2 regions of the Margalitia sp. FSL K6-0131 genome follow, and region 2 is predicted to be linked to the other one. Evidence: riboswitches for the same ligand, from Rfam matches in the RefSeq annotation. Region 2 holds a riboswitch; the other holds the start of a gene.
What was found. Region 2 has a riboswitch for S-adenosylmethionine ahead of metK (methionine adenosyltransferase). Riboswitches for the same ligand answer to the same signal wherever they lie in the genome.

Region 1: another riboswitch for S-adenosylmethionine. It lies ahead of NSQ59_RS02630 (methionine biosynthesis PLP-dependent protein); the one in region 2 lies ahead of metK (methionine adenosyltransferase).

The regions. Positions count from the first base shown of each region.
Region 1 is NZ_JBBOZS010000001.1:507,372-513,169, reverse strand. It holds gene NSQ59_RS02640 (bifunctional homocysteine S-methyltransferase/methylenetetrahydrofolate reductase) at 1-214, opposite strand, end outside; gene metC (cystathionine beta-lyase) at 228-1,352, opposite strand; gene NSQ59_RS02630 (methionine biosynthesis PLP-dependent protein) at 1,403-2,524, opposite strand; SAM riboswitch class I at 2,603-2,712, opposite strand; gene NSQ59_RS02625 (TetR/AcrR family transcriptional regulator) at 2,824-3,408, opposite strand; gene NSQ59_RS02620 (SDR family oxidoreductase) at 3,515-4,399, opposite strand; gene NSQ59_RS02615 (hypothetical protein) at 4,604-5,050, shown strand; gene NSQ59_RS02610 (LCP family protein) at 5,149-5,798, opposite strand, start outside.
Region 2 is NZ_JBBOZS010000001.1:1,749,952-1,755,749, forward strand. It holds gene NSQ59_RS08515 (alpha/beta hydrolase family protein) at 80-862, shown strand; gene NSQ59_RS08520 (DUF2584 domain-containing protein) at 907-1,149, shown strand; gene pckA (phosphoenolpyruvate carboxykinase (ATP)) at 1,179-2,768, opposite strand; SAM riboswitch class I at 3,237-3,408, shown strand; gene metK (methionine adenosyltransferase) at 3,634-4,830, shown strand; gene asnB (asparagine synthase (glutamine-hydrolyzing)) at 5,273-5,798, shown strand, end outside.

The sequences.
Region 1 (5,798 bases), 1.2 Mb from region 2:
ACTGGCTTAATTTATAGTAATTAGCACCATAGGTATTTGTTTGGATAACCTGTGCACCCGCCTGTATATATGCTTGATGAATATTAAAAATATCCTCGCTATGGGATAAATTAAATTCCTCGTAGCATGTATCTTTTCCGTAGGAGTAGAGAAGCGTTCCCATGGCACCATCCGCAACTAAAATAGAGTTCTTTAGTCTATCTAATAAGTTCATGCCTTCACTCCTTTTATTTAATGGTTGCAGCAAAACGAATTGCTTTCTGCAGCGATTGTTCGAAATCCTCCAGTAAATCATCTACATGCTCAAGACCGACAGATAACCGGAGAACACCATCTGTAATTCCCCTTCTTTCCCGTTCCTGCTTTGGCATTGCAGCATGAGACATGGTTGCCGGATAGGAAAGGATTGATTCCACCGCCCCCAAACTTACTGCGAAAACAGGAATCCGAACATTCTCGACAAATGCTTTTGTACATTCCCTGTCAGGCAAGCGAAACGAAAGGACAGCACCTGCTCCTTTCGCCTGTGAATGGTGAATAGCGTATCCTGGGTGAGAGGTTAATCCTGGATAAAATACTTCCTCGATAAGCGGGTGTTTCACTAGAAAAGTAGCAATTTGTTCGGCAGTCTTGGAGGACTGCTGAAGCCTGACACTCAATGTTTTCATTCCTCTTAATAACAACCAGCAATCCTGCACCCCTAATACAGACCCGAACGCATTTTGAATAAACCCAACCTTTTTAGCAAGGTCATCGTTCTTTACAACTGCGAGACCAGCCACAACATCACTGTGACCTGATAAAAATTTCGTAGCACTATGAAGGACAATGTCAGCGCCAAGGTCTAATGGCCTTTGAAGAAACGGAGTCATGAAAGTATTATCAACAAACACTAAACAACCGTTTGCTTTCGCTATTTTTATAACACCTTTCAGATCGGTAATATGCAAAAGCGGATTTGAAGGAGTTTCTACATATAAAACCTTTGTATTCGGCCGGATGCCCTGTGCCACTTGATCCAAATCGGTCATATCGACAAAGGTATGTTCTATTTGAAATCTCGTTAAAACCTCTGTAACGATTCTGTATGTTCCGCCATATACATCCTGGGATATGAGAACATGATCCCCTGCGGAAAGAAGCATAAAAGCGGATGAAATGGCAGCCATTCCAGACGAAAAAGCAAAGCCTGCTGTTCCTCCTTCTAAATCAGCAATTGTCTCCTCCAGTATTTTCCGAGTCGGGTTTCCCGAACGGCTATAATCGAACTCGCCAAATTGATTAAAGGATGATTGATGGAAGGTGGATGAATAATGAATAGGCGGGTTCACTGCCCCCGTTACCCCATCAATATATCCTCACCTGTGAACTAGCTTTGTATCAAATGCATGATGAATACCCATTACAGCACCAACTCCTCCTGCCGAATTTTCGCAAATGCCTGCTCTAAATCACTAATTAAATCATCTGCATGTTCAATCCCTACTGAAAAACGCAGCAGCCTGTTGCATACACCACGCTTAATACGTACTTCTTCCGGAATATCAGCATGTGTTTGCGTAGCCGGATAGGTAATGAAGCTCTCCACACCGCCTAAGCTTTCTGCAAAAGTAATCAACTGTAAACTCTTTAAAAAAGCCGGAACCCATTCTGCTTTTTGCAAACGAAAGGACACCATTCCACCTTTATTTGGATAAAGAACACTTTCAACCTCAGGACATTCTTGTAAAAACTCAACTAATTTTTTCGCATTTTCCTGATGGCGTTCCATTCTTATACTCAAGGTTTTTAAACCGCGAATTAACAGCCAGGAATCAAATGGTGACAAAACAGCACCAGCCCCATTATGGTAGGCACTAAGCTTTTCACAAATAGCAGTATCTTTCGCCACAACAAGTCCGGCAAGCACATCATTATGACCGCCTATATATTTGGTTGCACTGTGAAGGACAATATCTGCTCCAAGTGTTATTGGTTTTTGTAAGTACGGGGTTAAAAAAGTATTATCAACAATCAGCAGCAGATCATTTTTTTCTGCAACCGCAGCAATAGCCGAAATATCCGTTTCAATCATTAAAGGATTAGTTGGTGTTTCTACTAAGATTGCTTTAGTTTTCTCTGTTATCGCTGCCTTAAGCTTAGCCGTATCATTTAAATCGATAAAATGTGTACGAATTCCGTAGCTTTCCGAGTATTGTTGAAGCAAGCGATAGGTTCCACCGTATAAATCATCGGAAGCAATAATCTCTTCATTTTGGCGAAAGAGGGATAATACGAGTTGAATAGCAGCCATTCCTGAACTGCAAGCAAATCCTTGCTTCCCTTCCTCCAGTTTGGCAAAGCTATCCTCCAAAAGCGCACGGGTCGGATTTTTCGTACGGGAATAATCATAGCCCGTGGAAAGTCCGATTCCCGCGTGGCGATAAGCGGTTGAAAAGTAAACAGGCGGATTCACCGCGCCTGTTACCTGTTCACTGCGGTTTCCAATTTGTACAAGCTCTGTATGAATATGATGATTTGTCATGAAATATCCTCCTATTTGTTGAATACAAAATAAAAAGGACCTCCATAAGAAGAAGTCCTCGAAAATGCCCTAACATTCTTCTTATCTTTCAGGCAAAAAAATACCTGCTGGAATTAGCACCATTTCAATAAAAATTGACGGTTGCTGAGGCGTCATCGGGCCAGTCCCTCTACCTCTCTTGATAAGATTTTTAGTATTTAGTTATTATTCAGAAATTTACCAACTTAATTAACAATTTACAACAATAATTTGCTTTTATCAAGTAAAATCTTTTTAAAATAGTGGTAAAGCGAAATATATTATTTTGATAAAATCTTCATCAGGCTATCGATTTCGTTTACCCAATAGTTTTCATCTGTATAAACGTCTTGAATCATCAGACCGCTGATAACAGAAAGATAGAGGAACAAGATCCGATGAGGATCCCCTTCACAAAATTCCCCCATCTCCTGACCTTTAACAAATATTGGGATTAATTGCTCAATTGTGTCCTTTGAAGAGAATTGATCTAGAAGCTGCTTTACCTTGACAGGCGTCTCATCGGATGTATGCGCCTGCTGTATGAGCAAGAAATATTGTTTGTGATTTTCCTCCAGCATATTTTTAGTCAATGCTTTTAGCTGTTCAAACGGTGTTCCGGGAAGGTTTCCGATATTCGCTATTGCTGTCTGCGCTTCTTCCAATGCTTCCTGAACAAGCAAGCTGAAAAGCTCTTCTTTAGAGCTGAAATAACGGTAGGACAACCCTTGACTAATTCCTGCTTCTGCTGCAATCATACTCATTTTTGTTCCCGAAATTCCTTTGCGGGCAAATACTTTCAAGGCAGCGCGCTTAATCTCTTCTCTTCTTTCATCTTGGGCATAATCCTGTTCTTTTAACGTCATTTTAAAAGTACACTCCCATCTATTGTGTATTTAGGCTGTATTGAAGCTTATTCATTCTTAATTGAAATAAGGATGTTTATAAGGCTTTCGTTAACAAAAGCTGAGGTTAACCAACTTGTTCTTGGCTGATTTCCCACAGACGCTTTGCTGCCTCCAGATTTTGAGCCGGTACTGATGGAAGAATTTTTTTCATATCCGCATAATAACCGCCGTTATCCTCTGAAATATCATCTGTATCTGCAAGCCATACTAATGTTTCGGCACCTTTTTCCGGACTGCGGGAAAAAGGCTTCATTCCTGCCATTGTTAACCGAGCCAATAAGCCATTATTTTGATTAAAATTTGTTGCAACAAGCCCCGGGTCGAAGCAGTGTGCTGTAACCCCTGTTCCTTCTAACCGTTTAGCTAATTCTGTAGTAAATAAGATGTTGGCAAGCTTCGTCTCGCCATACCTGATAGTAGGTCCGCCGAAAAGCATTTTTGGAAAAGAATATAAGCTTTTAGCATGTATATCATCAAAGTCTATTCCTTTCTTCACCATTTTGTGGCCGTGAGAGGCAGTGGTAATGATACGGGCGTTACCATTTTCCTTTAATCTTTCCAAGAGAAGTGTTGTCAAAAGAAATGGTCCTAAATGATTAACTGCCCACGTCATCTCCATCCCATCGACACTTTCTTGACGTCGATCAAACATTGCTCCAGCATTATTAATGAGAATATCAATTTTCGGGCACTTTGACAAAATCTCTTTTGCTACCTGTCTGATTGATTCTTGAGAAGACATGTCAGCTAAAAACACATCTACCACCGTCTTTCCTCCCGACACATTTTTTAATTGCGTTGCCAATTCATTTGCCTTAACTTGATTTCGTGCGATAATTCCTAAATTTGCACCGCGCTTGACTAGCTCCTTAGCCGTAGCCAACCCTATACCGCTAGTAGCCCCAGTTATAATAATGTACTTTCCTTTTACAGTCCATCTTTTTTCCATTTTAACCATCCTCCTAAGTTATCGTGAATGAATGAATCATTCATTTATTTGATTTTATTTTATGTTGCATTATTTTAATTGTCAATATAGTTTTTATAAAAATTATTAATAATCTGAAAATGAGTGAGATTCTTTTCGAAACAAGGAAAAACAGAGCATTTCAAAGAATTTATATGTATTAAACCAGAAAGGAAGACTTTATCCATGACTGCTATTACGAAAGACATACATAAAAAATTGGCGATTGACAATTTCAATCAAACATGGGATTTAATCGAAAAGGAAAATCGCACCAAAATGGAAGATGATACAATGATACATATGGCGCATACATCCCGTTTTCATTGGGGAATAATTGGGGAACCGGTTAACCTTTCTAGAGGTGAATGGCAAATATCCAGAGTGTATTCCATCCTTAAGCGAGCTGAGCCTGCACTTTACCATGCAAAAAGAAATTTAGAAATATGCCTTGAAAACCAAATTGGGGACTTCGATCTTGCATTTGCTTATGAGGCATTAGCCCGTGCATATATGATCGCTGGGAATATAGAAGAAGTACATCATTATAAAATGCTTGCCACCCAAGCAAGTGAACATATAAAAAAAGAAGCAGATCGAAAATTATTGTTAGATGATCTGAAAACCATATAACTATGGCCGTTATGATGATCGAAACATTTTAAAGATTAATAGACATTATAAAGGAATCAAAAAAGCTAGTCCTCTTTTTTAGAAGACTAGCTTTTTGTTTATGGATTTGAGCTGTTGACTGTACTGCTATTATCATTCAAAAAATTATTAATCGCTTGCTGGTTTTTCTCTTTATCAATTTCCAAAACAGCACCATCATAGGATACATATCCATTTTGGTAAGCACCTTGAACTGGCACTGTTAAAGTATCGATATTTTTCGGACGTTTTAGTAAAAACTCACTAGCTAACGCAATCGCATCACTGGTATCCATATTCGTTTGAATATAAGGCTGGATTGTTCCTAATAACTTAGGTGCTTTTGTAAATCCATTTACACTTAGAACTTCATCCTTTATAGCTTGAAGAACCTCTTGCTGGCGTTCTACACGGCCAAAATCACCTTGAGCATCATGTCTAAACCTTGCATACCCTAATAATTCTTTACCGTGCAGCTTTTGAAGACCTGGATGTAATGTAACACCAATATTTTTTGACATTTCTTTTTTCACATTAATTTCAATGCCATCAGGTGCGAGTGTATCGACAATTTTTTCAAATCCTTTAAAATTCACCATTACATAATACTGAACATCTAGACCAAAATTCTGTTTAATCGTTTTTCGCAGTAATTCCGGTCCTCCTAGGAAGTATGCTGTATTCAACTTATAATTTTTATATCCCGGAATTTCGACAAACATATCCCTCA
Region 2 (5,798 bases):
TACCTATCGTATGATTGTAAAAAAAATGTGTGAATGCCTAGAAGACATGGATATAAAGAAGCTGGAAGGAGGTATTTACATGAATATTATGGAAAAATTTCGATTTCCGTCGCCCAATCCACAGGTAAATATGTACATAATAACTTATATGTCTGGTTCCTATAAGGTAAAGGGATTATTAGCAGAACCAAAGGATGACCTTGTGTATGATGGATTTTTATACTTAAGGGGTGGAATTAAAAGTGTAGGGATGGTGAGACCTGCTAGAATCGGACAATTTGCCAGTGAGGGCTTTGTTGTCTTTGCTCCTTTCTATCGAGGAAACAGAGGAGGGGAAGGAGATGAAGATTTTGCAGGGGAGGATCGAATGGATGCCTATTCTGCTTTCGATCTTTTGAAACAGTATCCCCGGGTAGCTAAAAACCGCATCCATGTGTTTGGTTTTTCAAGAGGAGGGGTAATGGCTCTACATACGGCTATCCATCGAAAGGAGGCAGCATCCGTTGTAACATGGGGAGGGGTCTCCGATATGGAATTAACTTATGGAGAGAGAAAGGATTTACGGAGAATGATGAAACGGGTAATTGGAGGCACTCCTGCAAAATATCCGGATCGATACAAAGAGCGAACCCCGCTGTATTTTCTGGAGAAAATAGAATCACCTGTATTAATTATACATGGGGAACATGATCAAAATGTATCCTTTGAGCATGCAAAAAGACTGGAGGAAAGATTGAAACTGCTAAAAAAACCAGTCGAAACATGGTATTTTCCAAATTACACACATTATTTTCCGCCTATAATAAATCGGCAAATTGTTTCGGATTTATGTTCATGGATGAAAAAACAGGCACTGACATGATAAAATAGTTGTAAGAATGCAGATAAGGTAAAGGAGAAAAATAAATGGGAATGCCTTTAGAACTTAATACGATGATTGTGACAAAAGGAAATGAAAAACGATTAGACGATAATTTATTTATATTAGAAAAAGCGGGGTATCGCCTATATCCAATCGATATACCAATTGATGTCAAGCGGACGTTGGAAAGTGATTCAAGCGGAACAGCTGTTATTCAAAAGGTAGAATGGGAAAAAGAGAAAACAACGATTTTTTATCAGTTAATTTCCTTGAATTCTACAAATTAAAAGGGTGACCAAATTGGTCACCCTTTCTATTATAATTTCTTTGGACCTCCTAATTCCACAATTTCCTTGTCAACATTTTTGAACTTTTGGAAATTCAATTGGAATTTTTCAGAGAGTTCCTTTGCTTTTATAATATACTCATCTTGGCTAGCCCAAGTTTTATTTGGTAATAGTACTTCATCTGGAACACCTGGAACATGTAATGGAATATTTAAGCCAAAGATTTCATCCTTTACTGTTTCAGCATGGTGCAATTCTCCTTCTAAAGCAGCTTGAACCATGGCGCGTGTATAGCTTAATTTCATACGTGATCCTACGCCGTATTCTCCGCCAGTCCATCCTGTATTTACAAGGAAGACATCGACTCCGTATTCATCAATTTTTTTACCGAGCATTTCCGCATAGACCGTGGCAGGAAGCGGAAGGAATGGTGCTCCAAAGCATGTCGAGAATGTTGCTTCTGGAGAAGTAACCCCGCGCTCTGTTCCTGCAAGCTTCGATGTATATCCACTTAAGAAGTGATACATTGCCTGCTCTTTTGTTAATTTACTGATCGGAGGCAAGACACCAAATGCATCGGCTGTTAAGAAAACGATTGTTTGTGGATGACCTGCTACACTTGGTTCAACAATATTATCGATGGATTGAATCGGATAAGCGGCACGTGTATTTTCTGTCAATGTATTGTCATCATACATTGCTTCATGTGTATCAGGATTTACCATTACATTTTCCAAAACAGATCCAAACGTAATGGCATCATAAATTTGCGGCTCTTTTTCACGGGTTAAACCAATACATTTTGCGTAGCAGCCGCCTTCTATATTAAATACCCCATTTGCTGACCAACCATGCTCATCATCCCCAATAAGCTTGCGATTTGGATCTGCGGATAACGTAGTTTTTCCTGTACCGGACAGGCCGAAGAATAATGCTACATCGCCTTCCGGACCTACATTTGCGGAACAGTGCATAGGTAATATTCCTGCTTCAGGCAATAAATAATTCATTATGGAGAAAATGGATTTTTTCATCTCTCCAGCATATTCCGTTCCGCCAATTAAAATAATTCGGCGTTCAAAGGACACAATGATAAATGTTTCCGACTTAGTGCCATCTACTTGTGGGTCTGCTTTAAAATTTGGAGCAGATAGAATCGTAAATTGTGCCTTATGATCCGCTAATTCTTCTTCTGATGGGCGGATAAACAATTGATGTGCGAATAAATTATGCCAAGCATATTCATTCACAACCTGTATAGGAAGACGGCTTTTTTTGTCTGCACCGGCAAATCCTTTAAATACAAATAATTCATTTTGATTTTCTAAATATTGAATTACCTTATGATACAGTTTGTCAAAGACTTCTACAGAAATTGGTTGATTGACAGAACCCCAATCAATTTTGTCTTTTACAGAAGGTTCTTCAACAATAAATTTATCTTTAGGGGAACGCCCAGTATATTTTCCAGTTTCAGCCTGAACTGCTCCAGTTGAGGTTAAGATTCCTTCTTTACGCGCTAATATTTTTTCCACTAAACGTGGAACGGATAATTGAGTATAAACATTATTTCCATTTAGTAATTCACTTAATTCAGTAGATAAACTTATTGAATTCATGAATGCGTTACCATCCTTTATGAAAGAATAAAAAATTTTTAATCGCTTATGTCAATTAGTATAACACAATTAAATAATTAGTCTATACTATATATGCTTATTTTTTAAAAAACACAAAGTTTTAACATTTCGATTTCTTTCCTTATTTAAGCCATAACATTAGTATTTTTGACTGAAGGAACATTATTCCGATTTTTAAAAATGGGCTTTATATAAGGCTGTTTTCGAATAGATTGTTAAAAACCCAAAAGCCGAATTTAATCTGTTCCTTTTCGTCACTTTTTCCTAAAACCTGAGTAGATTGGTTTCGAGGCATCTTTTCTATAAAGTATCATTCATATTTAACCTTAATAAGGTTGTTATACAAAAGCAACTAAGTTTAAGAAAAGCCTTAAATAATATTGAAAAAATGCATGAAGTAGTTGACACGGTGCGACAAATTGCGTATGATTTTACCTTGAACGGATACTCTTATCCCGAGATGGCGGAGGGACAGGCCCGATGAAGCCCAGCAACCAGCTTTTTAGGTGCATATAATAAAAATGAAAGCTTAGTAGATAAGTTGAAGAGTCATTTTTATAAGCATGCTAAAATGAAAAGGTGCTAACCTGTAGCAAGGTAATTCCTTGAACGATAAGAGTGAAAGGCGTAAAAACGAATGTGAACCTTTCCTCAAAATATAAATAGGAAAGGTTTTATTTAGTTATTCGCCCCAGCCTAAGTAAATGCAAAATGCGAATGAATGCAAATAGCATCTTGAAAGAATCGAGGATAAATTCTCCTGATTATTTCATACTATTAGGGAAATGAGTACCGTGAGGCGTAAATATAGAGTTTTTGATTTATCTCTAAGGGAGGAAAAAAGATGACAAACAAACGTCGTTTATTCACATCCGAATCCGTGACGGAAGGTCATCCGGATAAAATATGTGACCAAATTTCGGATGCCATTTTGGATGCGATTTTAGCAAAGGACCCTAACGCACGTGTGGCTTGTGAAACATCTGTGACAACAGGTCTTGTACTTGTTGCAGGAGAAATTACTACCAGCACATATGTGGATATTCCAAAAATTGTTCGTGAAACCATTAAAGATATTGGATATACTCGTGCAAAATATGGCTTTGATGCTGAAACATGTGCGGTTCTTACATCTATAGATGAGCAATCTGCCGATATCGCAATGGGTGTTGATAAAGCATTAGAAGCACGTGAAGGACAAATGTCTGAAGAAGAAATTGAAGCAATTGGTGCAGGGGACCAAGGATTAATGTTTGGTTTTGCATGTAATGAGACAAAGGAGTTAATGCCTTTGCCAATTTCCCTATCACATAAGCTTGCACGCAGATTATCAGAAGTGCGTAAAGAAGAGATTCTTCCATATTTACGCCCGGATGCTAAAACACAGGTAACGGTTGAATATGATGAAAATGGCAAACCAGCAAGAATTGACACGATCGTTATTTCTACACAGCACCATCCAGAAATCAGCTTAGAGCAAATTCAACGCAATGTGAAAGAATATGTTATTGGTCCAGTTGTTCCTAAAGAATTAATCGACGAAAACACAAAATATTTCATTAATCCAACTGGTCGATTTGTTATCGGTGGACCACAAGGGGATGCTGGATTAACAGGTCGTAAAATTATCGTTGATACGTATGGTGGTTATGCACGCCATGGCGGTGGTGCATTCTCAGGTAAGGATCCTACAAAAGTGGACCGTTCCGCAGCATATGCTGCACGTTATGTTGCTAAAAATATTGTAGCTGCTGGCCTTGCAGATAAATGTGAAGTACAGCTTGCTTATGCAATTGGTGTAGCAAAGCCGGTATCCATCTCCATTGATACTTTTGGTACAGGAAAGGTTTCAGAAGAGGAATTGATTGAAGCGGTTCGTGAAAACTTCGACCTTCGTCCTGCTGGTATCATTAAAATGTTAGATTTAAGACGTCCTATTTATAAGCAAACGGCTGCTTACGGACATTTTGGACGCAATGATTTAGATTTACCTTGGGAAAGAACAGACAAAGCGGAAGTTTTAAGTCAACTTGCAAAATAGTGGTTGAAAGAAAATGGAGGGGTTACAGAACGATATTGTAACTCCTCTTTGTTTTTTATCGAAGAGGTAAATTAGTGATTATTATTGAATTAAATGTATGCTTAAACGTGAACGGGTGCGCATAAGTCGGTACTAAACGCCAACGAATTATTTAACAGAGCTATTCGTAAGAACATTTTGGAAAAAAATATTTGTCGGGATAAGTAAAATGGCTACTGCAAAAACGAAATAAAAAATGATAGTATAAGGTAGTATGAATTTTTTAATGACTTTTTTCTTGTACTATTGCTTTTGTAAAAGAAAAATCTTATAACCATCTTCATCGGATAAGATTGCCCGAAACAAAGTCTAAGATTTAAAACAATGATGAAAAGCAATAATTTATAAGAAAAATAGCATTGTTCAAAAGAAGCTTAAAAAAATGGAGTAGGTGAACTACATAATGTGTGGATTTATAGGTTGTGTACACGACCGTTCAATTGAACTTCGTGATGAAGATAAACAACTATTTAAAAATATGAATGACATTATTACCCATCGTGGACCCGATGACGATGGTTTTTATGAAGACGAACATATTCAATTTGGTTTCCGTCGTCTGAGCATTATTGACTTAGAAAGCGGACACCAGCCATTAACATATGAAAACGATCGATATTGGATTATCTTTAATGGAGAAATTTATAATTACGTGGAATTACGTAATGAATTAATAGAAGCAGGCTTAACGTTCGCGACTTCATCAGATACTGAGGTTATTTTAGCATTGTACAGCCATTATAAGGAAAAGGCTGTTGAAAAACTGCGCGGAATGTTTTCGTTTGTTATTTGGGATAAACAAGAACAATCCTTGCTTGGTGCTCGTGATCCTTTTGGAATTAAACCTTTTTTCTATTTAGAAGAAGAAAATCGGACATTTTTTGCATCTGAAAAGAAAAGTATATTATTGGCAATGGAAAATGATGTAT